DNA from 3 places in the Kitasatospora sp. NPDC057223 genome. Region 1 is predicted to be linked to each of the others. Evidence: riboswitches for the same ligand, from Rfam matches in the RefSeq annotation. Region 1 holds a riboswitch; each other region holds the start of a gene.
The links. Region 1 has a riboswitch for cyclic di-AMP ahead of ACFUK0_RS05785 (M23 family metallopeptidase). Riboswitches for the same ligand answer to the same signal wherever they lie in the genome.

Region 1 (6,548 bases):
CGCTGGAGCGCCCCGAACCCGCGCGCCCCGCCCAGCAGCGCCGCCAGCACCGGCAGTCCGAGGGCGGTGACCAGGGTGCCGAGACCGAGGTTGAACAGGACGACGGCGAAGACGAACCCGGCGATCGCGACCGGGAGCCCGCTCAGCGCGAAGCCGACCTCGTGGAAGTAGGCGCGGCTGAACGGCGCCCGCCAGAAGCCGGCCGCCGGTGCGTCGTGGCGGACCGGCCGGCGGGTGGCGTACTCGTCGTGCCCGCCGTACTGGCTGTCCTGGCTGCGCTGCACGGTGCTGGTCATGGCCGCTTCCGTCCCCGTCGTGTCGTGTGCGGTGTCCTGCTGACCACTCCACGATGGCGGACGGGGCGGTCGGCGGGTATCCGGCCCACCGGCGGGTCCTGGGTGGGGTTAACCCCCCGTCACCCGGCGGGCGGCGTCCACTCGTCCTCCAGCAGCGAGTACTGCAGGGCGTCGTGCCAGGCGCCGCGCAGGTGGAGGTCGTGCCGGATCCGGCCCTCCAGCTGGAACCCGGCCCTGGTGAGCACCCGGGAGGAGGCGGTGTTGGCCGGGTCGACCCGGGCGGCGAGCCGGTGCAGGCCGAGGGTGGCGAAGCCGAGCCCGCAGAGCAGCTGGGTGACCTCGCCCGCGTACCCGTGGCCCCAGGTGTCGCGCCGCAGCGCGTACCCGAGGAACCCGGCGCGCTGCGGCTCGACGCCGAGGACGGCGTTGCCGATCGGCGCGGAGTCCTCGCCGTCCTCGTGCCGGACGACGGCGAGGCGGTAGGTGGTGCGCGGGACCTTCTCCGCCTCTTCGAGGTAGAGCTCGATCTGGTCGGCGCAGGTCTCCCGGTCACGCGGCTCGAACGGGAGGTAGCGCGCCGTCTCGGCGTCCCCGAACACGGCGTGCAGCGCGTCGACGTCGCCGGGGGTGTGGTGGAACTCGCGGATGAGCAGGCGCGGGCCGGTGAGCAGTACGGGGACCATGTCTGCCAACGGTACAGCGGCTACGGTACGTCACATGGACCACGATGACCTGCGGCTCACTCCCCGTACCCGGACCGCCGAACTCCTCGCCTGGGCGGCGGCCGAGGGCCGCGAGCCGGTGGCCGAGGGCCCGCTGCGGGCGGTCCTGGCGCTGCTGGAGCTGGGCGGCGCCAGGTTGCACGACGGCTGGCCGGAGCTGACCTCGGCGGCGGTCGAACACCTGCTGTACGAGCGGCTCTACCTGTACGTCCAGCCCGCCCCCGGCGAGGACCCGCTGGCCTACGGCGCCGCCGTCGAGCTGCTGATCGACCATCAGCGGGCCGCCAAGCGGCTCAACGCCAAGCGCTACGAGCGGCTCCAGGCCGAGGCCCGCTGGCAGGGCGAGGTCGCGGCCGGCCTGCTGCACCGGGCCGATCTGGTGACCTGGCCCCGGCTCTACACCCTGCTGCTGCGCGCGGACGGCGTGGACGAGCACGACCCGGAGGCCGTCCGCGGCTGGCTCGACTGGTTCCGCGACCTGACCCCGGAGGACCGGGTGGCCGTGTACGAGGCCCTGGAGGACACCGGCACCCTCGACCGGGTGGACGTCGACGGCGGCTGGGGCCCGGCCCGGATGCTCTCCGTGGCGATGGCCACCGACGGCGCCCGGCTGATGCTGGAGAACGGCCTGATGCAGCGCAGCTACCGCAACCTGGCGGACGCCAACGCCCTGGGCCTGCCGATGCCGGCCGAGCTCGCCGGCGACCCGGCCTCGTTCGAGGCGGCGGTGGTGGCCGAGGCGTTGGAGCTGTTCGGCGGGTGGACGGTGCCCGGCCTGCCGGAACTCCTGGCCACCGAGTACCTGGACCTCGCCCCGGAGCCGGGCCAGGACGAGATCGACGCCTACCTGGCGCAGTTCCCACCGGAGGAGGAAGCCGTGGAGGAAACCGTGGAGGAACAAGCGGCCGGGCAGGAGCCGCAGGACTGACGGGCCGCCCCGCCCCGGCGGCGGCCGGGGCGGGCGGCAGCCGTCAGGGGTTGACGCCGCGCTGCTCGAACCAGGTCTCCGGGTCGACGGGGGCGCCGCCGTCGGGGCGGACCTCGACGTGCAGGTGCGGGCCGGTCACGTTGCCGGTGGCGCCGACCCGGCCGATCTGCTGACCGGGAACGATCTTGCCGGAGGCGCGGAGGATCGCGGAGAGGTGGCAGTACCAGATCTCGGTGCCGTCGGGCAGGGTCTGGATGATCCGGTAGCCGTACGAGCCGGACCAGCCGGCCGAGGTGATGCTGCCGGCGCCGACCGCGTACACGGGGGTGCCGGTGGAGGCGGCGAAGTCGAGGCCGGTGTGCAGGTGGGCCCAGTAGGAGGCGCTCTGGCCGTAGTGCGCGGAGAGGTGGTAGTCGCGCACCGGCAGCTGGACGGCGGCGAGCTTGGCCTTCTCGGCGGCCGCGGCGGCCCGGTCGGCCTCCTGCTGCTGGGCGGCGCGCTTGGTCTCGGCCTCCTTGGCGGCCTGAAGGCGGGCAGTCTCCTCGGCGGCGGTGCGCTGGCTGTCGGCCTGCAACTGGATGCGGGCGGCGAGCGCGAGACCGGGGTCGGCGGAGAGCACGGGGGTCTCGTCGGGCGAGGCGACGGCCGGTGCGGCGGCGGGGGTCGCGGAGGCGAAGCCGGTGGCGCCGAGGGTGGCGGCCATCGCGGTGACGCCGAGCAGCGGACCGGTGCCGCGGGACTGACGGGGCATCCGGTGGCGGTTGGCGTCGGCGGGCTGGTGGGCGGCCGCGCCGTCGGGGGCCGCGCCGTACGTGCCGCCGTGGGCCGGGGGCCACGGGTGGTCGAGCAGCTGGGTGCCGGCCTGGGAGCCGGACGGGTATGCCGGAGAGTGCGTCGACGCCACGGAGGCGCGCTCCTTTCCTTCCTTCGCGCCTACCGGGTTAGCTGACGGGTTCGGAGCAGGAAGGTCTCCTACGGCCGGGCCTGGGCCTGGCCGATTCACCCCAAGGAACGGTGGTTCCCCGGCTCCCCGACACGCCCCACAGGGCGGGTCTTGGGGATTAGGCGCAGGCGCACGGTGCCGTTGGTACGGCGTTGCCGACCGCGCTGCGTTATCAAACGTTAATCCTAGGAGCCCCTGATTCCAAGCCATTCGTGGTGCGGAGTCACATTTCTAAGGGTCAAAATGGGCGGTTTGGCATGGTTCTCATCGGTCGGCACTACGGATCGTGAGCATCTGTCGACGAACAGCTCTCGAATCTGAGTACTCGTACTCATGTGCGGCGCACGACAGTTGGCCATCCTGACGACATGAGCACCCCGATGCAGTCGCGTACCACGGCGGCGTACTACGCCCAGGCCGTGCTGTCCTTCGCCCTCTCCGCCACGGCCCTCGCGGTCGGGATCGCCTACCTGCCGGTCAGCTCCTGGATGAGGGCCTTCCTCGCCGTCGGCCTGCTGTACACGGTCACCTCCTCGTTCACCCTGGCCAAGGTGATCAGGGACCGGCAGGAGAGCACCGAGATCGTCACCCGGGTCGACCAGGCGCGGCTGGAGAAGCTGCTGGCGGAGCACGACCCGTTCAGGGTCGAGGGAATCTGACGGCCGAATCGGCGCGCCGTCGCGGGCATCCCTTGACGGCTAAGGCTATTAGCCTTAGCTTTATGGCTATCGGCAGGTCGCCGACAGCACCGCCAAGGCAAGGCCCAGGCCAAGGAGGCCCGCGATGTCCCAGACCACCGCTCCCGCCACCCAGTACCTCGACGTCCCCGGCGGCCGGCTCGCCTTCGACGACACCGGGCACGGCACCGGCGCCCCCGTCCTGCTGCTGCCCGGCATGATGGTCCCGCGCAGCGTCTACCGGGACGTCCGCCCGCTGCTGGCCGCGGCGGGCCACCGGGTGATCACCCTGGACGTGCGCGGCTTCGGCGACTCCTCGATCGCCTGGGACGACTACTCCCCCGCCGCGCTCGCCGACGACGCCCTGGCCCTGCTCGACCACCTCGGCATCGAGCGCGCCGTCCTGGCCGGCCACTCCTACACCGGGGCCACCGTGGTGAGGCTCGCCGGGCTGGCCCCCGAGCGGGTCGCCGGGATCGCCCTGCTCGCCGCCTTCGTCGAGAGCCCCGCGCCGAACGCCGTCATGAAGGTCCTGATGAAGGTGATGGGCGCGGCCTTCGTGCACCTGCCCAGCACCTGGGGGATGTACCAGAAGCTGGCCTTCCCGACCAAGCCCGCCGGCTTCGAGGAGTACCGCGCCGGGCTGGTCGCCGCCCTGCGCACCCCCGGCCGCAAGCAGGCCACCCGCGGCTACGTCACCGGCGACTCCGCGCCGGTCGGCTGGAGCGCCGCCGTGACCTGCCCGGCACTCGTCGTGATGGGCGGCAAGGACCCCGACTTCCCCAGGCCCGAGCTGGTCGCCGACCGCCAGGCCGCCGCGCTGCACGCCCGTAAGGTGATCGTCGAGGGCGCCGGGCACTACCTGATGGTGGAGCGTCCGCAGGCCACCGCCGACGCCCTGCTCGGCTTCCTCGCCGACCTCGCCTGAGCCCCCTCACCACCCCGCAGCGGAGACCCCCATGCCACGCGTCGGACTGACCCCGGACAGCGTCGTCACCCACGCCCTCGGCCTGATCGACGAGCAGGGCCCCGATGCCCTGACCCTGGCCGCCGTCGCCGCCCGGGCGGGCGTCGCGACCCCCTCCCTCTACAAGCACGTCGCCGGCGGCCTCGCCGAACTGCGCCGCCTGGTCGCCGTCCGGGTCACCGAGGAGCTCGGCGCCCGGCTCGCCCGCGCCGCCCTCGGGCGCAGCGGCGACGAGGCGGTCGAGGCGGTCCTCCGCGCCTACCACGCGTACGCCACGGAGTACCCGCACCGCTACAGCTCGCTGCCGCAGGCCCCGCAGCCCGACGACGAGCTGACCCGGGCGGCGGCCGAGCTGGTCGGCGTGATCGTCGCGGTGCTGCACGACTACGGGCTGCCGGACCGGGAGGTGATCCACGCGGCCCGGACGGTGCGCTCGGTGGCGCACGGTTTCGCCTCGCTGTCGATCGCGGGCGCGTTCCAGCTGGCCGAGGACCCCGCGGTGACCCAGGCGCGGCTGATCGGGATGCTGACCGGCGGCCTGCGGGCCTGGCCGAAGGCCGCCGCGCCGGAGGGCTGAGCCCGGCGGCGGATCCGCGGGCCGCCCCGGCCTGCGTCCGGCGCCGTGGGCCCCGCGTCCTGCCAGGACCGAACACCCGTATGGCGTTAGATTGACTGCTCCAACGGGTGGTCAGCACGGGTGACCTCCCGACCCCGGGGGAGGTCGAGGTGTCCGCACCGAAGGAGGCAGCCGGACACCGGCCGGGCCGGGGGCGCTGGTCCCGCGTGCTGCGCCGGGGCCCGTTCGGCCGCTGGGGCAACCGCCTGCTGGACGGTGACCCGGGCGCGGAGCGGGACGCGCTGCTCCTGCTGCTGGTGTCGGCCGCCCTGTTCAGCACGATGTCCATCGCACTGCCCGGTAGCTGGCCGCCGTCCTCGCTCGTCCTCCCGCTGGTGGCCGGCTGCACGGTGCTGCGGACGGGCCGCCAGCTGGTGCTGACCTCCGCCGTCCTGGCCGGCAGCCTGCTCAGCGGCCTGCTGGCGGAGCCGCACGGGGTGCGGGTGGCGGTCACCGCGGTGCTGGCCTGCACCGCCGGCTTCGGCCTGCTGACCTCGCGGTTCCGCAACCGGCTCGGCCTGCGCGGGCTGCGCGGCGACTCGATGCTGCTGGAGCTGGCCGAGCACACCCGGGCGCTGGGCCGGCTGCCGGACCGGCTGCTGGACTGGCACTTCGACCGGGCCCTCGCGCCGGTCGGCGGCAACTCGTTCTCCGGCGACTTCCTGCTCTGCTCGCACCGGCCCGACCAGGATCTGCTGGAGGTCGTCCTGGTGGACGTCTCCGGCAAGGGCAGCCGGGCCGCCGCGCGCTCGATGCACCTCTCGGGCGCGTTCGCGATGCTGCTCGGCTCGGTACCGGCGGAGGCCTTCCTGCCCGCCGCGAACGACTACCTGGTCGGGCTGGGCTGGGAGGACGAGTTCGCCACGGCCGTCCACCTGGCACTGCGGCCGGCCAGCGGGCACTACCGGCTGTTCAACGCCGGTCACCCGCCGCCCGCGCACTACACCCCGGCGCGCGGCGGCAGCTGGCTGCTCGGCGGCGAGGGCGGGCCCGCGCTCGGGCTGCTGGCCGGCAGTCCCTATCCGGAGACGCACGGACGGCTGGCCCTCGGTGACTCGCTGCTGCTGTACAGCGACGGGCTGGTGGAGGTGCCCGGCCAGGACATCGACACCGGGATAGGGCGGTTGCTGACCGCGGCCGAGCCGGTGCTGCGGCTGCCGCGCGCGGACGGCAGCCCGGCGGGGCGGCTGCTGCGGGCGGTGGCCAGGGACGTGCCCGACGACCGGACTCTCGTCATGGTCCGGCGTCTCGGACCACCATTCCACCCCTGAGCAAATAGGATAAACAATTACGTATGCCATAAGCCCGCACCCCTCGCAGAACGGAAAGGCCGGGTAGCCCGATGGACCTGACCTCCCCGTGGTTCCCTCCCTCCCCGCCGGCCGCCGGCGAGAACGGG
Region 2 (6,548 bases), on a different contig from region 1:
GAGCCGATGCTGCCGATGCACCTCTTCCGCAACTCGGTCTTCACGGTCTGTTCGATCCTCAGTTTCATCGTCGGCTTCGCGATGCTCGGCGCGATGACGTACCTGCCGACGTACCTCCAGTTCGTGGACGGCGTCTCGGCCACCGGTTCGGGCGTGCGGACACTGCCGATGGTGGTCGGCCTGCTCGGCACATCGATGCTGTCGGGCATCGTGGTCAGCCGCACCGGGCGGTACCGGATCTTCCCGATCCTCGGCACCGCGGTGATGGCGGTGGGCCTCTACCTGATGTCGACGATGGGCCCCTCGACCGGAGCGTGGCTGGAGTCGCTCTACATGTTCATCCTCGGCCTCGGGATCGGGCTGGCGATGCAGGTGCTCACCATCGCCGTGCAGAACACCGTCCCGTACCACGAACTGGGCACCGCGACCTCGGGCGTGACCTTCTTCCGCACCCTCGGCAGCGCCTTCGGCACGGCCGTGTTCGGCACCCTGTTCAACAACCAGCTCGGGCCGAACCTGGAGGCGGCCTTCGCCCAGTCGCCCGGCGTCCCGCCGGCCGCGGTCCAGAGCCCGGCCGGCCTGCAGGCGCTGCCCGAGGAGGCGGCCCTGCCGTTCGTCCACGCGTACGCCGACACCATCAACTACGTCTTCCAGTGGGTGGTGCCGGTCGCCGTCGTCGGCTTCGTGGTCGCCTGGTTCCTCAAGGAGGTGCCGCTGCGCGACAGCGCCCGGGCCGGCGCCGCGGACATGGGCGAGGGCTTCGGCGCACCGGACAGCGCGGACGCCGACAAGCAGTTGGAGCGGGCCCTCGCCAACGTGCTGCGCCGCACGAAGGGGCGGCCCGAGATCGGGCGGCAGCTGCTGGCCGACTCCGGCAGCACCGTGACGCCGGACCAGGCCTGGATGCTCGGTCAGATCTACTGGCGCAACCGCCTCCAGGGCGGGGCCTCGCTCGCCGCCATCGCCGCCGCGCACCACATGCCGCCCGAGGTCCTGCAACCCGCCGCCGACCGGACCCTCGGCGCCGGCTACGCCGAGAGCGACGGCGGGCGGCTCGGTCTCACGGCCGCCGGGCAGCAGGAGGTCGACCGGCTCGCCGAGGCGTGGCGCCGCTGGATCGACGGCCACCTCGACGACTGGGACGTCACCGATCCGGGTGACCGGGCCCGCCTCGACCGCGCCGTCGAGTCCATCGCGGCCCGCCTCTTCGAGGACGACCAGGCACCGTACCGGGACAAGGTGCCCGTCTGACGGCGGGACGGAACGCAAAACTGGCCGGGCCCGCAGCGATGAGCGTTCGCTGCCGGCCCGGCCGGTGTTTTCCGCAGGTACTGCCGTGGTCACCGTGCGACGGTCAGCCCGTCACGTGGGGGGACCAGGTGTCAGATGCTGACACCGTGGGCGCGCAGGTACGCGATCGGGTCGATGTCCGAGCCGTACTCCGAGCCGGTGCGGACCTCGAAGTGCAGGTGCGGGCCGGTCACGTTGCCGGTCGCACCGGAGAGGCCGATCTGCTGACCGACGGTCACGGTCTGGCCGACCTTGACGCCGATCGAGGACAGGTGCGCGTACTGGGCGTACTTGCCGTCGGCGAGCTTGATCTCGACCTCGTTGCCGTAGGCGCCGCCGTTGCCGGCCTTGACCACGGTGCCGTTGGCGATGGCCTTCAGCGGGGTGCCGGTGGCGGCGACGAAGTCGGCACCGGTGTGGTGGCCGCTGGACCACATGGAGCCGGCCACGCCGTAGGCGGTGCCGAGCTTCACGCCGGCGATCGGCGCGGTGTAGCCGGAGGTGCTGGCCACGGCGGCGGGCTTCGGCGCGGCGGCGGCGGTGGTCGCGGCGGCGGCCGGGGCCTTCGTCGCGGGGGCGGCCGGCTTGGCGGTCTCGGCGGCCTTCGGGGCCACGGACGCCTTGGCGCTCGGGGCGGCCTTCTTGGCCGGCGCGGAGTCGGAGGAGGTCTTCGGCGCGGCGGGCTTCGGGGCCTCGGCGGCCGGGGCGGCGGCCTTGGCGCCGAGCGCGAGCTTCTGGCCGGGGAAGATGAGGTTCGGGTTGGAGCCGATGACCTCACGGTTGTTGTCGTACAGCGCGTGCCAGCCGCCGGTGACGTTCTGCGAGGCCGCGATCTTCGACAGGGTGTCCCCGCCGTGGACCTTGTAGCTCTCCACCGCGGCAGCGGCGGGGGCGGCGGCCGGGGCGGCCGGGGCGGCCTCCACGGCGGCGGTCTTCTGGGTCACCGCGATGGCGTCGACGCTGGTGGCGCCGGTCACGGCGGCCGAGTGCGACTTGGCGGCCGGCACCGTGTGGGCCTGGGCGCTGACGGCGGTCACCAGGGGAAGGGCGAGCACGGCGCCGGTCACACCGGTGGCGATGCCGATACGGGCCAGACGCGGCAGACGGTTCGTGATTGCGGACATGGGGTATTTCCTCTCCGACGCCTGCGAGGTGAGCTGTCGGGTTCGGGCTGGAGTTGCCCGGCCGCAAGCGCGGCTTCACCCCAAGCCGTCCCGGTGACCGGGACGGCGACTTACCTGTGGGTCCCCCACTCCTGCCGTACAGAGTTGTTCGAAGCCTCCGGGCAGCGGCAGGACTAGGCGTTCCACCCGGCGGGCCCACCCGGACCATGGCCGGGCAGTCGCTGAAGCAAAGCTGATGAAGCCGGGCAAATCAATGTCGATCACGTTTAGCCCCGGAATTTCACGGGAATCCCATCGAATTCCGTGACTCTCCGAATGATCGGCTGTGCAGTATGTGCACGGATCAACTCCGCTGAGCGACCGGCCGACCCCCCTCCGGTCACTTTCTCGGCCCTGCGTGGATATCCCGGCACGCTCAGCCACCACCCCGACGCGCCGCCGGTGACCCTTGTCACTTCACCCGCTCCGGCGCAGGATCGAGCCGTGAGAACCGACGACGCGGGCACCTTGGCACTCGGCACCGCACAGGGGCGCTGGGTGATCCTGGCGACCGTCCTGGGCTCCAGCATGGCGATGCTCGACGGCACCGTCGTCAACGTCGCACTGCCCAGGATCGGCGCGGATCTCGGCGCCTCGCTGGCCGCCCTGCAGTGGACCCTGAACGCCTATCTGCTCACCCTGGCCGGCCTGATCCTGCTCGGCGGCGCCCTGGGCGACCGCTACGGGCGGCGCCGGGTCTTCCTGATCGGCGTCTGCTGGTTCGCCGCCGCCTCCGCCCTGTGCGCCGCGGCGCCGAACGTCGGGGTGCTCATCGCGGCGCGCGCGCTGCAGGGCATCGGCGGCGCACTCCTCACACCCGGCTCGCTGGCGATGCTCCAGGCGACCTTCCGGCCCGACGACCGCTCGGCGGCGGTCGGCCTGTGGTCCGGCCTCGGCGGGGTGGCGGCGGCGGTCGGCCCGTTCCTGGGCGGCTGGCTGGTGGACGGGCCCGGCTGGCGGTGGATCTTCCTGCTGAACGTCCCGCTGGCCGCCGTGGTGCTGGCGGTCGCCGGCCGGCACGTTCCGGAGAGCCGGGACGAGAGCGCCACCGGCAGCTTCGACGTCCGCGGCGCCGTCCTGGCCGCGCTCGCGCTCGGCGGGGTGACGTACGCGCTGACGGCGGCCGGTGAAGGGCTCTCCCCCGGGGTCTGGGTGTCGGGCGCCGCCGGGCTGCTGCTCGGCGCCGCGTTCATCGCCACCGAGCGCCGCCACCCGGCGCCGATGCTGCCGCTGGAGCTGTTCGCCTCCCGCCTCTTCACGGCGGTGAACCTGGTCACGCTCTGCGTGTACGCGGCGTTCAGCGGCGTCTTCTTCCTGCTGGTGGTGCAGCTCCAGACGGTCTCCGGCTTCACCCCGCTGACCTCCGGCCTCGCGCTGCTGCCGATCACCGTGCTGATGCTCGCGCTGTCCGCCCGGGCCGGCCGGCTCGGCAAGCGGATCGGCCCCCGGCTGCCGCTCACCGTCGGGCCGCTGCTCTGCGCCTGCGGCGTGCTGCTGATGCTGCGGATCGGCGCCGACGCCTCCTACTGGACGGACGTGCTGCCCGCGACCACGGTGATGGGCTGCGGGATGGTCCTGCTGGTGGCACCGCTCACGGCGACCGTGCTCGCGGCGGTGGAGGTCCGCCGGGCCGGGATCGCCAGCGGCGTCAACAACGCGGCCGCCCGGGCGGCCGGTCTGCTGGCCGTGGCGGCGCTGCCCGCACTGGCCGGCCTCAGCGGCGACGCCTACCGGGTGCCCGCCGCGGTGGACTCGGCGTTCCGCACCGCGATGCTGATCTGCGCGGGCCTGCTGGCCGGCGGCTCGCTGATCGCGCTGGCCACGGTGCGCGGCAACGTCCTGGCGCCGGACCACCCGGTGTCCGAGCCCGACGCGAAGTGGGCCTGCACGGCCGGCGCCCCTCCGCTCGACCCGGGGCACCCGGCGCACGAAGGGCCCGAGACGCCGCAGGGCCCCGCCACCGGAACGGTGACAGGACCCTGAGCATGGCCTGACGGAACGTCAGAGGATGTCGCCCGGAGCGTACTTGGCGGCCTCCGGGTGAGCGGCCGCGACGGCCTCGATGCGTCGCACGACCTCGGCGACCTGCGCCCCCGCCGCACCGGTGAAGGAGAGCCGGTCGGCGAGCAGCGCGTCCAGCCCGGCCCGGTCGAGCGGCATCCGCTCGTCGGCGGCCAGGCGGTCCAGCAGCTCGTTCTCACGGGCACCGGCGCGCATCGCCAGCGCGGACGCGACGGCGTGCTCCTTGATGATCTCGTGCCCGGTCTCCCGGCCGACCCCGGCCCGCACCGCGCCCATCAGGACCTTGGTGGTCGCCAGGAACGGCAGGTAGCGGTCGAGCTCGGCCTCGATCACGGCGGGGAAGGCCCCGAACTCGTCGAGCACCGTCAGGAAGGTCTCCAGCAGGCCGTCGAAGGCGAAGAACGCGTCCGGCAGCGCGACCCGGCGCACCACCGAGCAGGAGACGTCGCCCTCGTTCCACTGGTCGCCGCCGAGCTCGGCGGTCATCGAGGCGTACCCGCGCAGGATGACGGCCAGGCCGTTGACGCGCTCGCAGGAGCGGGTGTTCATCTTGTGCGGCATCGCGGAGGAGCCGACCTGGCCCTCCTTGAAACCCTCGGTGACCAGCTCGTGGCCGGCCATCAGCCGGATGGTCTTGGCCAGGCTGGACGGCGCCGCGGAGAGCTGGACGAGTGCGGACAGCACCTCGAAGTCCAGCGAACGGGGGTAGACCTGGCCGACGCTGGTCAGCACGTTGTCGAAGCCGAGGTGGCCGGCGACCCGCTGCTCCAGCTCGGCGAGCTTGTCGGTGTCACCACCGAGCAGGTCCAGCATGTCCTGGGCGGTGCCGACCGGGCCCTTGATCCCGCGCAGCGGGTACCGGGTGATCAGCTCCTCCAGGCGGCTGAACGCCACCAGCAGCTCGTCGGCCACGGTCGCGAACCGCTTGCCGAGGGTGGTCGCCTGGGCGGCGACGTTGTGCGAACGGCCGGCCATCACCAGCTCGGAGTGCTGGGCGGCGAGCCGGCCCAGGCGCACCAGGACCGCCACCGTACGGTCGCGGACGTGCTGCAGGGACTGCCGGATCTGCAGCTGCTCGACGTTCTCGGTCAGATCCCGGGAGGTCATGCCCTTGTGGATCTGCTCGTGGCCGGCGAGGTCGCTGAACTCCTCGATCCGGGCCTTCACGTCGTGTCGGGTGACGCGCTCACGCGCGGCGATGGATTCGAGGTCGACCTGGTCGAGGACCCGCTCGTAGTCGGCGACGGCGGTGGCGGGCACCTCGACACCGAGGTCCTGCTGGGCCTTCAGGACGGCGAGCCACAGGTGGCGCTCAAGGACCACCTTGTGCTCGGGGGACCACAGCTGGGCCAGGGTCGCCGAAGCGTACCGGGAGGCCAGGACATTGGGGATCTGGGGCTTCGCGCTCACGCTTCGCAAGCCTAACAGCCGAGGTCAGCCGATTCGTCGGCGCCCGGCCGGTAGCCGACGGAGCCGGCCGGGGAGCGCGGTCAGACCCGGCCGGAGAGCACCGGCAGCACCTGGCGGCAGATCGAGTTCAGGGCGATCCGCTGCTCCTCGCTCATCGCGTCGAAGGCCTGGTGGGTGCGGGCCATCTCGGCCCGGACCAGATCCAGGATCACGCGGCCCTGCTCGGTGATCACGACGATCTTCACCCGGCGGTCGCCCGCGGCGGCCTCCCGGTGGGCCAGCCCGAGGGCCTCCAGCCGGTCGACGATGCCGGTCACGTTGGAGGCGTCGCAGCCCAGCCGCCCGGCCAGCGCCCGCATCGGGACGGGCTCGTGCACGGCGCCGAGCGCCTTGGCCTGGGAGGAGGAGAGACCGTGCCTGGCCGCCGCACCCGCGAAGTCCTGGAAGTACGCCGCTCCGACGGCCGCCACGGCCTCCATCAGCTCGGCGGTGGTCGGTGCGTTGGCGGTCGTCGCCGGTGTCGAACCCATGGTCGTAAGGGTACGCATAAAAGGTTCAGCAACTCCAGCTTCAAGCACGGCAAAGGACTTTCCGCACAACCGCAGCACCCCAGGTCAGGGCGGTACCGGAGACCGTCACAGCGGCTTCACAGCACCAGCTGGT
Region 3 (6,548 bases), on a different contig from region 1:
ACCAGGTAGGGGGACGGGAACTGACCGCCGGTGAGCTCCTTCGTGGCACCGGTGAAGGAGAGCTGCGCCTCCTCCTCCCCGCTGACCACCTCGGGGGCGACGCCCAGGACGGCGCGGACGCCCTCCGTGTACTCGTCGCTGTTCTCCGCGTCCCGCGAGGCGCTGGTGGCCACGAAGCGGATCCGCTCGGGGGCGACGCCGTGCTCGGCGATCACCCCGGCGTACTCGCGGCAGGCCTCGAACGTCCGCTCCAACGCCTCGGGGGCGAGCCGGCCGGTGCGGTCGACGCCCTGGCCGAGCCGGTTGACGATCATCCGGCGGTCGAGGTCGGTGATCTCGCCCGTCTCCGGGTCGAGGTCGGCGACCAGCAGGCGGATCGAGTTGGTGCCGCAGTCGATCGCGGCGACCCGGGTGCTGCTCATCGGCCCTCCTCCTCGGCCGCGCGCTTCTTCGCGGCGCGTTCGGCGGCCAGCTGCTCCTTGGCCGCGATCACGGCGGCGTGGTCCTCGGCGGTGGCCCGCTTCTGGGCGACGGCCGCCGCGCTCTCGGCCACCTCGGCGGCGGAGACGCAGGGGCCCTTGGCCCACCAGTCCTCCAGCATGCCGATCGCCTCGTCGCCGAGCGGGTTGACGCCCGGGCCGGCCGCCAGCGAGTGGCCGACCAGCACGTGCAGGCACTTCACCCGGTCCGGCATGCCGCCGGCGCTGGGGAAGCCCTCCAGCACCTCGATCGCGTCGCGGCGGGCGATGTAGTCCTCGTGCGCCTTCTGGTAGGCGGCGGCGAGCTCCGGGTCCTCGGCGAGCCGGGCCGTCTGCTCCTTCATCACGCCGTCCGCCTCCAGGGTGCCGATCAGCGAGGCGGCCTTGGGGCAGGTCAGGTAGTAGAGGGTCGGGAACGGCGTGCCGTCCGCGAGCCGGGGAGCCGTCTCGACGACGTCCGGGTTGCCGCAGGGGCAGCGGTGGGCGACCCCGCGCAGTCCGCGCGGGACGCGGCCGAGCTGGGCGGCGATGGCCGCGACGTCGGCGTCGGCGACGCCGGGGGCGGAGGGGGTGTTCTCAGTGGTCATGGGGAGCTGTCTCTAGCGGGGGCGGGGGCGGGGGCAACAACGGGGGCAAGGGCGGTGGTGCCGGCGGGCGCGGCGTCGGCGGCGTCGACGGAGTCCCAGACGCTCGCGTACCAGGGCTTGGCGGGCGTCGCCGGGCCGGCGGCCGCCGAACCGGGCGGGGCGCCGGCGGCCGGACCGGCCGAGGCCTTGGCGGCCGCCGTCGGGTCCACCGAGATGTACGGGGTCTCCCCCGGCATCGCGTAGTGCAGCCGGGCCCGCGCCTGCGCCTTGACGAACTCAGGGTCCTGCCAGCGGGCCTTCTCCCGGCGGAGTTCCTCGACCTGCTGCCTGGCGTGTTCGGCCCTGGCCCGCTGGGCGGAGATCTCGGAGCGCTGGGAGATGAACTGCCGGGTGGGATAGGCGAGGATCGCCACCAGCGAGCAGAGCACCAGGACGAGGACGGTCGCCCGGCTCGTGAAGCGCGGACGCCCCGCGAAGCCCGGAATCTTCCAGCCTGCCATGTCCCGTCACCCCTCCTGGTCGCGCCGGTGCCCCGGCCTCCACCCTACGGGGTGGGAGCCGGGGCACCGGTCAGGCAGGCGATGCGGCGGGGACTCGGCCCCCGCGGCGGGCTCAGCCCTCGTGCTTGAAGCGCGGGAACGCGCCGCGGCCCGCGTACTCGGCGGCGTCGTCGAGGATCTCCTCGATGCGCAGCAGCTGGTTGTACTTGGCGACGCGCTCGGAGCGGGCCGGGGCGCCGGTCTTGATCTGGCCGCAGTTGGTGGCGACGGCGAGGTCGGCGATGGTGACGTCCTCGGTCTCGCCGGAGCGGTGCGACATCATGCAGCGGTAGCCGTTGCGCTGGGCCAGCTCGACGGCGTCCAGGGTCTCGGTGAGCGAACCGATCTGGTTGACCTTGACCAGCAGCGCGTTGGCGGTGCCGGTCTCGATGCCCTTGGCGAGGCGGACGGGGTTGGTGACGAACAGGTCGTCACCGACCAGCTGGACCTTGTCGCCGAGCTTGACGGTCATGGCCTTCCAGCCGTCCCAGTCCTGCTCGTCCAGCGGGTCCTCGATCGAGACCAGCGGGTACGAGGCGACCAGGTCGGCGTAGTAGTCGATGAGCTCGGCCGAGGTGAGGCCCTTGCCCTCGAACTGGTAGGCGCCGTCCTTGTAGAACTCGGAGGCGGCGACGTCCAGCGCCAGCGCGACGTCCTTGCCGGGCACGTAGCCGGCCTTCTTGATGGCCTCGACGATGAGGTCGAGCGCCTCGCGGTTGCTGTCCAGGTTCGGGGCGAAGCCGCCCTCGTCGCCCAGGCCGGTGGAGAGGCCGCGCTCCTTCAGCACGCCCTTGAGCGTGTGGTAGACCTCGACGCCCCAGCGGACGGCCTCGGAGAAGGACTCCGCACCGATCGGAGCGATCATGAACTCCTGGATGTCGACGTTGGAGTCCGCGTGCGAGCCGCCGTTGAGGATGTTCATCATCGGGACGGGCAGGACGTGCGCGTTCGGGCCGCCCAGGTAGCGGAACAGCGGCAGGTCCGAGGCCTCGGAGGCGGCGTGCGCGACGGCGAGCGAGACGCCGAGGATGGCGTTGGCGCCGAGCGAGGACTTGTCCGGGGTGGCGTCCAGGTCGAGCATGGCCTGGTCGATCAGGCGCTGCTCGGTGGCGTCGTAGCCGACCAGCTCCGGGCCGATCTGCTCGATGACGGCGAGGACGGCCTTCTCGACGCCCTTGCCGAAGTAGCGGTTCTTGTCACCGTCACGCAGCTCCAGCGCCTCGAAGGCGCCGGTCGAGGCACCGGACGGGACGGCGGCGCGGCCGGTGCTGCCGTCATCGAGACCGACCTCGACCTCGACCGTGGGGTTGCCACGCGAGTCGAGAATCTCACGGGCTACGACGACATCAATGGACGGCACGAGGCATCTCCTAGTGGAAGCAGGTACCCGCGGACTGTTGTGGTGTCTGCGGATGATTGCGGAGTCGTTACGACCAGAGCCTAACCGCCCGGGCTCGCAGGGCCACGTCGACCTACGTCCCGTCTCAGCGTGTGACCGCGCTACTCGCCGGTAGTTCACCTGGATGCCCGACGGATTGCACCCAGAGACGAGCGAAAGGGGCCGTACCGGACAAGCACGGCACGGCCCCGCCGCTCGCGGCTCAGCCGAGGTTCAGCACCTGGCCGGGAATGATGAGGTCGGGGTCGGCGCCGACGACGGAGCGGTTCCCGTCGTAGAGCGCGCCCCAGCCGCCGGCCACGCCCTGGGCGCCGGCGATGGTGCCGAGGGTGTCCCCGGGCCGGACGGTGTAGGCGGCCGGACCGGCCGGGGCCGCGGCAGGGGCGGCGGCAGGGGCGGCCTGCGCGGTACGGGCCGCGGGCGCGAACTGCTCGTAGACGCTCTGGTGGCTGGTCCAGTACCAGTCGCCGTTGTCCTGGTACCAGAACACCTTGTCGTCGGCGTCCCAGCCGGCCCGGCCGCCGAAGTCGGGGGCCCGGCCCGCCTCCTCGTCCGGATCCGCCGCGCTCTGCTGGGCGGGCTTCGACGGGGCCTGCGGCTGGGCCGCCTTGGGCTGCGCCGCCTTCGGCGCGGTCGCGGCGGCCGGCCGGAAGTCGGAGGAGGAGTCGGACGAGGAGTCGGCGGTGTCGGCCTGGGCGGCCGGGCCGCCCTTCGCCAGACCGGCCTTGCGCGAGCAGACCGGCCAGGCGCCCGGCCCCTGCGAGGCGAGGACCTTCTCCGCGACGGCGATCTGCTGGCCCTTGCTGGCCTGGTGCGCCTGGGCGGCGTACGCGCCGCCGCCGAAGGACTTCCAGGTGCTCTGGCTGAACTGCAGTCCGCCGTAGTACCCGTTGCCGGAGTTGATGCTCCAGTTCCCGCCGCTCTCGCACTGGGCGACCTTGTCCCAGACGGAGACCGGCGCGGCCTGGGCGCCGGTGGCGGCGAGGAGCGGCATCGCGAGGCCTACGCCGGCCACGCCCGCTACGGCGATGACCTTCTCGGCCTGGGTACGACGACGGTGACGACCGTTACCAACGAACAGCATGAGGATGTCCCTCTCCGCACGCCTGCGAGGTGAGCTGTCGGGTTCGGACCGGAGATGGCCCGGCCACGTCGGGCGGAAGGTTTCTTCCCGCCTCGGTGGCTTCACCCCAAGCCGTGGGGAAACGGCAGAAAATCGTGGGTCCCCCGCCCCTGCCCGAGGGTCTGGTCGGTTTCCCGGATGTGCGGCGGGCAGGACTCGGCGTTCCGCACTCGGGGCTCGCAGCTGCGAACTGCAGGGAGAGTAGACAGATCCTCACATCAATCACAAGCTCATATCGCAGACATCACGCGGAAATTACGACAGCCCCTGTTTCGTCCACTAACCACGCCCATATGTCCGCATTGATGCGCCTTCTGACCACCTGTGATCAGACATGTTCGACACGCCGTCAGAGTGTCGCGGCCGGATCCGGCACCTCTCCCGAAGCCTCCTCGGGCGTGAATTCGACCGGAAGCGCGCGCAGCCCACGCATGATCAGGCCACCCCGCCAGCGCAACTCCGCCGGGTCCGCGGCGAGCCGCAGGTCGGGCAGCCGGGTCAGCAGGGTGGCGAGCGCGGCCTGCCCCTCCAGCCGGGCCAGCGGCGCGCCGATGCAGTAGTGGATACCGTGGCCGAAGCCCAGGTGCGGGTTGTCCTTGCGGGCGAGGTCGAGCACGTTCTCGTCCGCGAACCGCGCCGGGTCGCGGTCGGCCGCCGCCAGCACCACCAGGACGGGATCGCCCACCGGGATGTCCACGCCGCCGATCGACAGCGGCCGGGTGGCGAACCGCCAGGTGGCCATCTCCACCGGCCCGTCGTACCGCAGCAGCTCCTCCACCGCGGTGCCGAGCAGCGCGGTCTCCCCCGCCGCCACCGACTCCTGCAGCAGCGCCCGCTGCTCCGGGTGCCCGAGCAGGGCGTACAGGCCGTTGCCGATCAGGTTCACGGTCGTCTCGAAGCCCGCGAAGAGCAGGATGAAGGCCATCGCCGCGGCCTCGTTCTCGTTCAGGTGCTCGCCGTGGTCGCTGGCCCGGATCAGCCCCGAGATCAGGTCGTCACCGAGGTCCGCCCGCTTGCGGTGGATCAGCTCCAGCAGGTAGGCGCGCATCCGCTTCACCGCGCGGGCCACCCCGCCGCGCGGGCCGCCGCCGTGCCGGATCATCATGCCCGCCCAGTCCCGGAAGTCGTCCTGGTCCTCCGGCGGCACCCCCAGCAGGTCGCAGATCGCGTAGATGGGGAGCGGGAAGGCGAACTCGTGGATCAGGTCGGCCGAGCCGCGCGCCGCGAAGGAGTCGATCAGCCGGTCGGTCAGCTGCTGCACCCTCGGCTCGAACTCGGCGACCCGGCGCGGCGTGAACGCCTTGGAGACCAGCCGCCGCAGGCGGGTGTGGTCCGGCGGGTCGATGTTCAGCAGGTGCGTCATCAGGTCCGCGCTGCGCTCGCCCGGGATGCCGACCCGGCCCGTCCGGTGGGCCTGCTCGCTGTGGTGGGCCGGATTCTTGGACAGCCGGCCGTCGGCCAGCGCCTGCCGGGCGTCCGCGTACCGGGTGACCAGCCAGGCGTCCACCCCGCTCGGCAACGTGGTGCGGTGCACGGGCGCGTGCTCGCGCAGCCACGCGTACGCGGGGTACGGGTCGGCGGCGAACTCCCACGTGAACAGCGGGGGCTGGGCGTCCGGACGGGTGTTCGGGCAGGCGTCCGGACGGGTGTCCGACTGGGCGTCCGGGCCGGCGGGCGGCTGGGTGGCATACGGCTGATCAGGCATGTCCCGACGGTATCCGGTGGCCAGGAGGCGTGAGCCTGGTCACCTGGTGGGTAATCCCTGTTGCGGAGGGTCGTGACGTGCCTACGATCCTCCGACATGTCTTTGGTGGGCGCCGGTGCGGAGTCGCCCACAGAGGAGGAGCGCGCCATGCGGGTAGCCGGGGCAGTGGTGGTCATCGCGGTACTCGACGGCGGTTCGGGGGCCGATCTGGCCCGCCGGTTCACCGCCGCCGGAGCCGCCGGAGTGCTCATCGCCGACCAGCACCCCAACCGGGCCGAGGACCTCGCGGCCGAGCTGGACCGCCCGGGCTGCCCCGTGGTCGGCGTGTGCGGCGACATCCACCGCCCGAGCGACGTGGCCGCCCTGGTGGACACCGCGGAGAAGCACCTCGGCCGGATCGACCTGTTCTGCGTGGCCGGCCCGGACGGCGAGCGGATCGTCCCGCTCGCCGACCTCCTCGACCTCCCCGACCAGCTCGGCCGCCTCGCCGAGCTGCTCGCCCTCGTCGGCGAGGCGATCAGCGAGGTCATCCCGCAGCAGCGCCGCTCCGCCGACCGGGCACAGGTCGCCTGACCTCCGGTCAGTCCGTGCCCAGGCCCTCCGCCACCCGCACCTCGCGGCGGTAGCCGCGCGCCGCCGCCCGGAGTGCGGCGTCCACGTCCACGCCCGCGTCGTGCGCCCGCTGCGCCAGCGCGAGCAGCAGCACGCCCGCCGAC

Region 2: another riboswitch for cyclic di-AMP. It lies ahead of ACFUK0_RS04450 (peptidoglycan DD-metalloendopeptidase family protein); the one in region 1 lies ahead of ACFUK0_RS05785 (M23 family metallopeptidase).
Region 3: another riboswitch for cyclic di-AMP. It lies ahead of ACFUK0_RS11065 (transglycosylase family protein); the one in region 1 lies ahead of ACFUK0_RS05785 (M23 family metallopeptidase).

Annotation. Positions count from the first base shown of each region.
Region 1 covers NZ_JBHUWW010000008.1:122,114-128,661, reverse strand. Annotated here, with positions in the region: gene ACFUK0_RS05800 (sensor domain-containing protein) at 1-296, opposite strand, end outside; gene ACFUK0_RS05795 (GNAT family N-acetyltransferase) at 416-979, opposite strand; gene ACFUK0_RS05790 (hypothetical protein) at 1,014-1,946, shown strand; gene ACFUK0_RS05785 (M23 family metallopeptidase) at 1,990-2,850, opposite strand; cyclic di-AMP (ydaO/yuaA leader) riboswitch at 2,863-3,024, opposite strand; gene ACFUK0_RS05780 (YiaA/YiaB family inner membrane protein) at 3,258-3,548, shown strand; gene ACFUK0_RS05775 (alpha/beta fold hydrolase) at 3,673-4,494, shown strand; gene ACFUK0_RS05770 (TetR/AcrR family transcriptional regulator) at 4,526-5,110, shown strand; gene ACFUK0_RS05765 (PP2C family protein-serine/threonine phosphatase) at 5,260-6,420, shown strand; gene ACFUK0_RS05760 (SpoIIE family protein phosphatase) at 6,492-6,548, shown strand, end outside.
Region 2 covers NZ_JBHUWW010000006.1:102,279-108,826, forward strand. Annotated here, with positions in the region: gene ACFUK0_RS04445 (MDR family MFS transporter) at 1-1,251, shown strand, start outside; gene ACFUK0_RS04450 (peptidoglycan DD-metalloendopeptidase family protein) at 1,383-2,414, opposite strand; cyclic di-AMP (ydaO/yuaA leader) riboswitch at 2,418-2,594, opposite strand; gene ACFUK0_RS04455 (MFS transporter) at 2,898-4,436, shown strand; gene purB (adenylosuccinate lyase) at 4,455-5,885, opposite strand; gene ACFUK0_RS04465 (MarR family winged helix-turn-helix transcriptional regulator) at 5,966-6,415, opposite strand; gene ACFUK0_RS04470 (DUF3037 domain-containing protein) at 6,532-6,548, opposite strand, start outside.
Region 3 covers NZ_JBHUWW010000021.1:19,199-25,746, reverse strand. Annotated here, with positions in the region: gene ACFUK0_RS11085 (exopolyphosphatase) at 1-422, opposite strand, end outside; gene ACFUK0_RS11080 (DUF501 domain-containing protein) at 419-1,066, opposite strand; gene ACFUK0_RS11075 (septum formation initiator family protein) at 1,063-1,566, opposite strand; gene eno (phosphopyruvate hydratase) at 1,679-2,965, opposite strand; gene ACFUK0_RS11065 (transglycosylase family protein) at 3,207-4,088, opposite strand; cyclic di-AMP (ydaO/yuaA leader) riboswitch at 4,094-4,266, opposite strand; gene ACFUK0_RS11060 (cytochrome P450) at 4,477-5,832, opposite strand; gene ACFUK0_RS11055 (SDR family NAD(P)-dependent oxidoreductase) at 5,929-6,405, shown strand; gene ACFUK0_RS11050 (MazG family protein) at 6,413-6,548, opposite strand, start outside.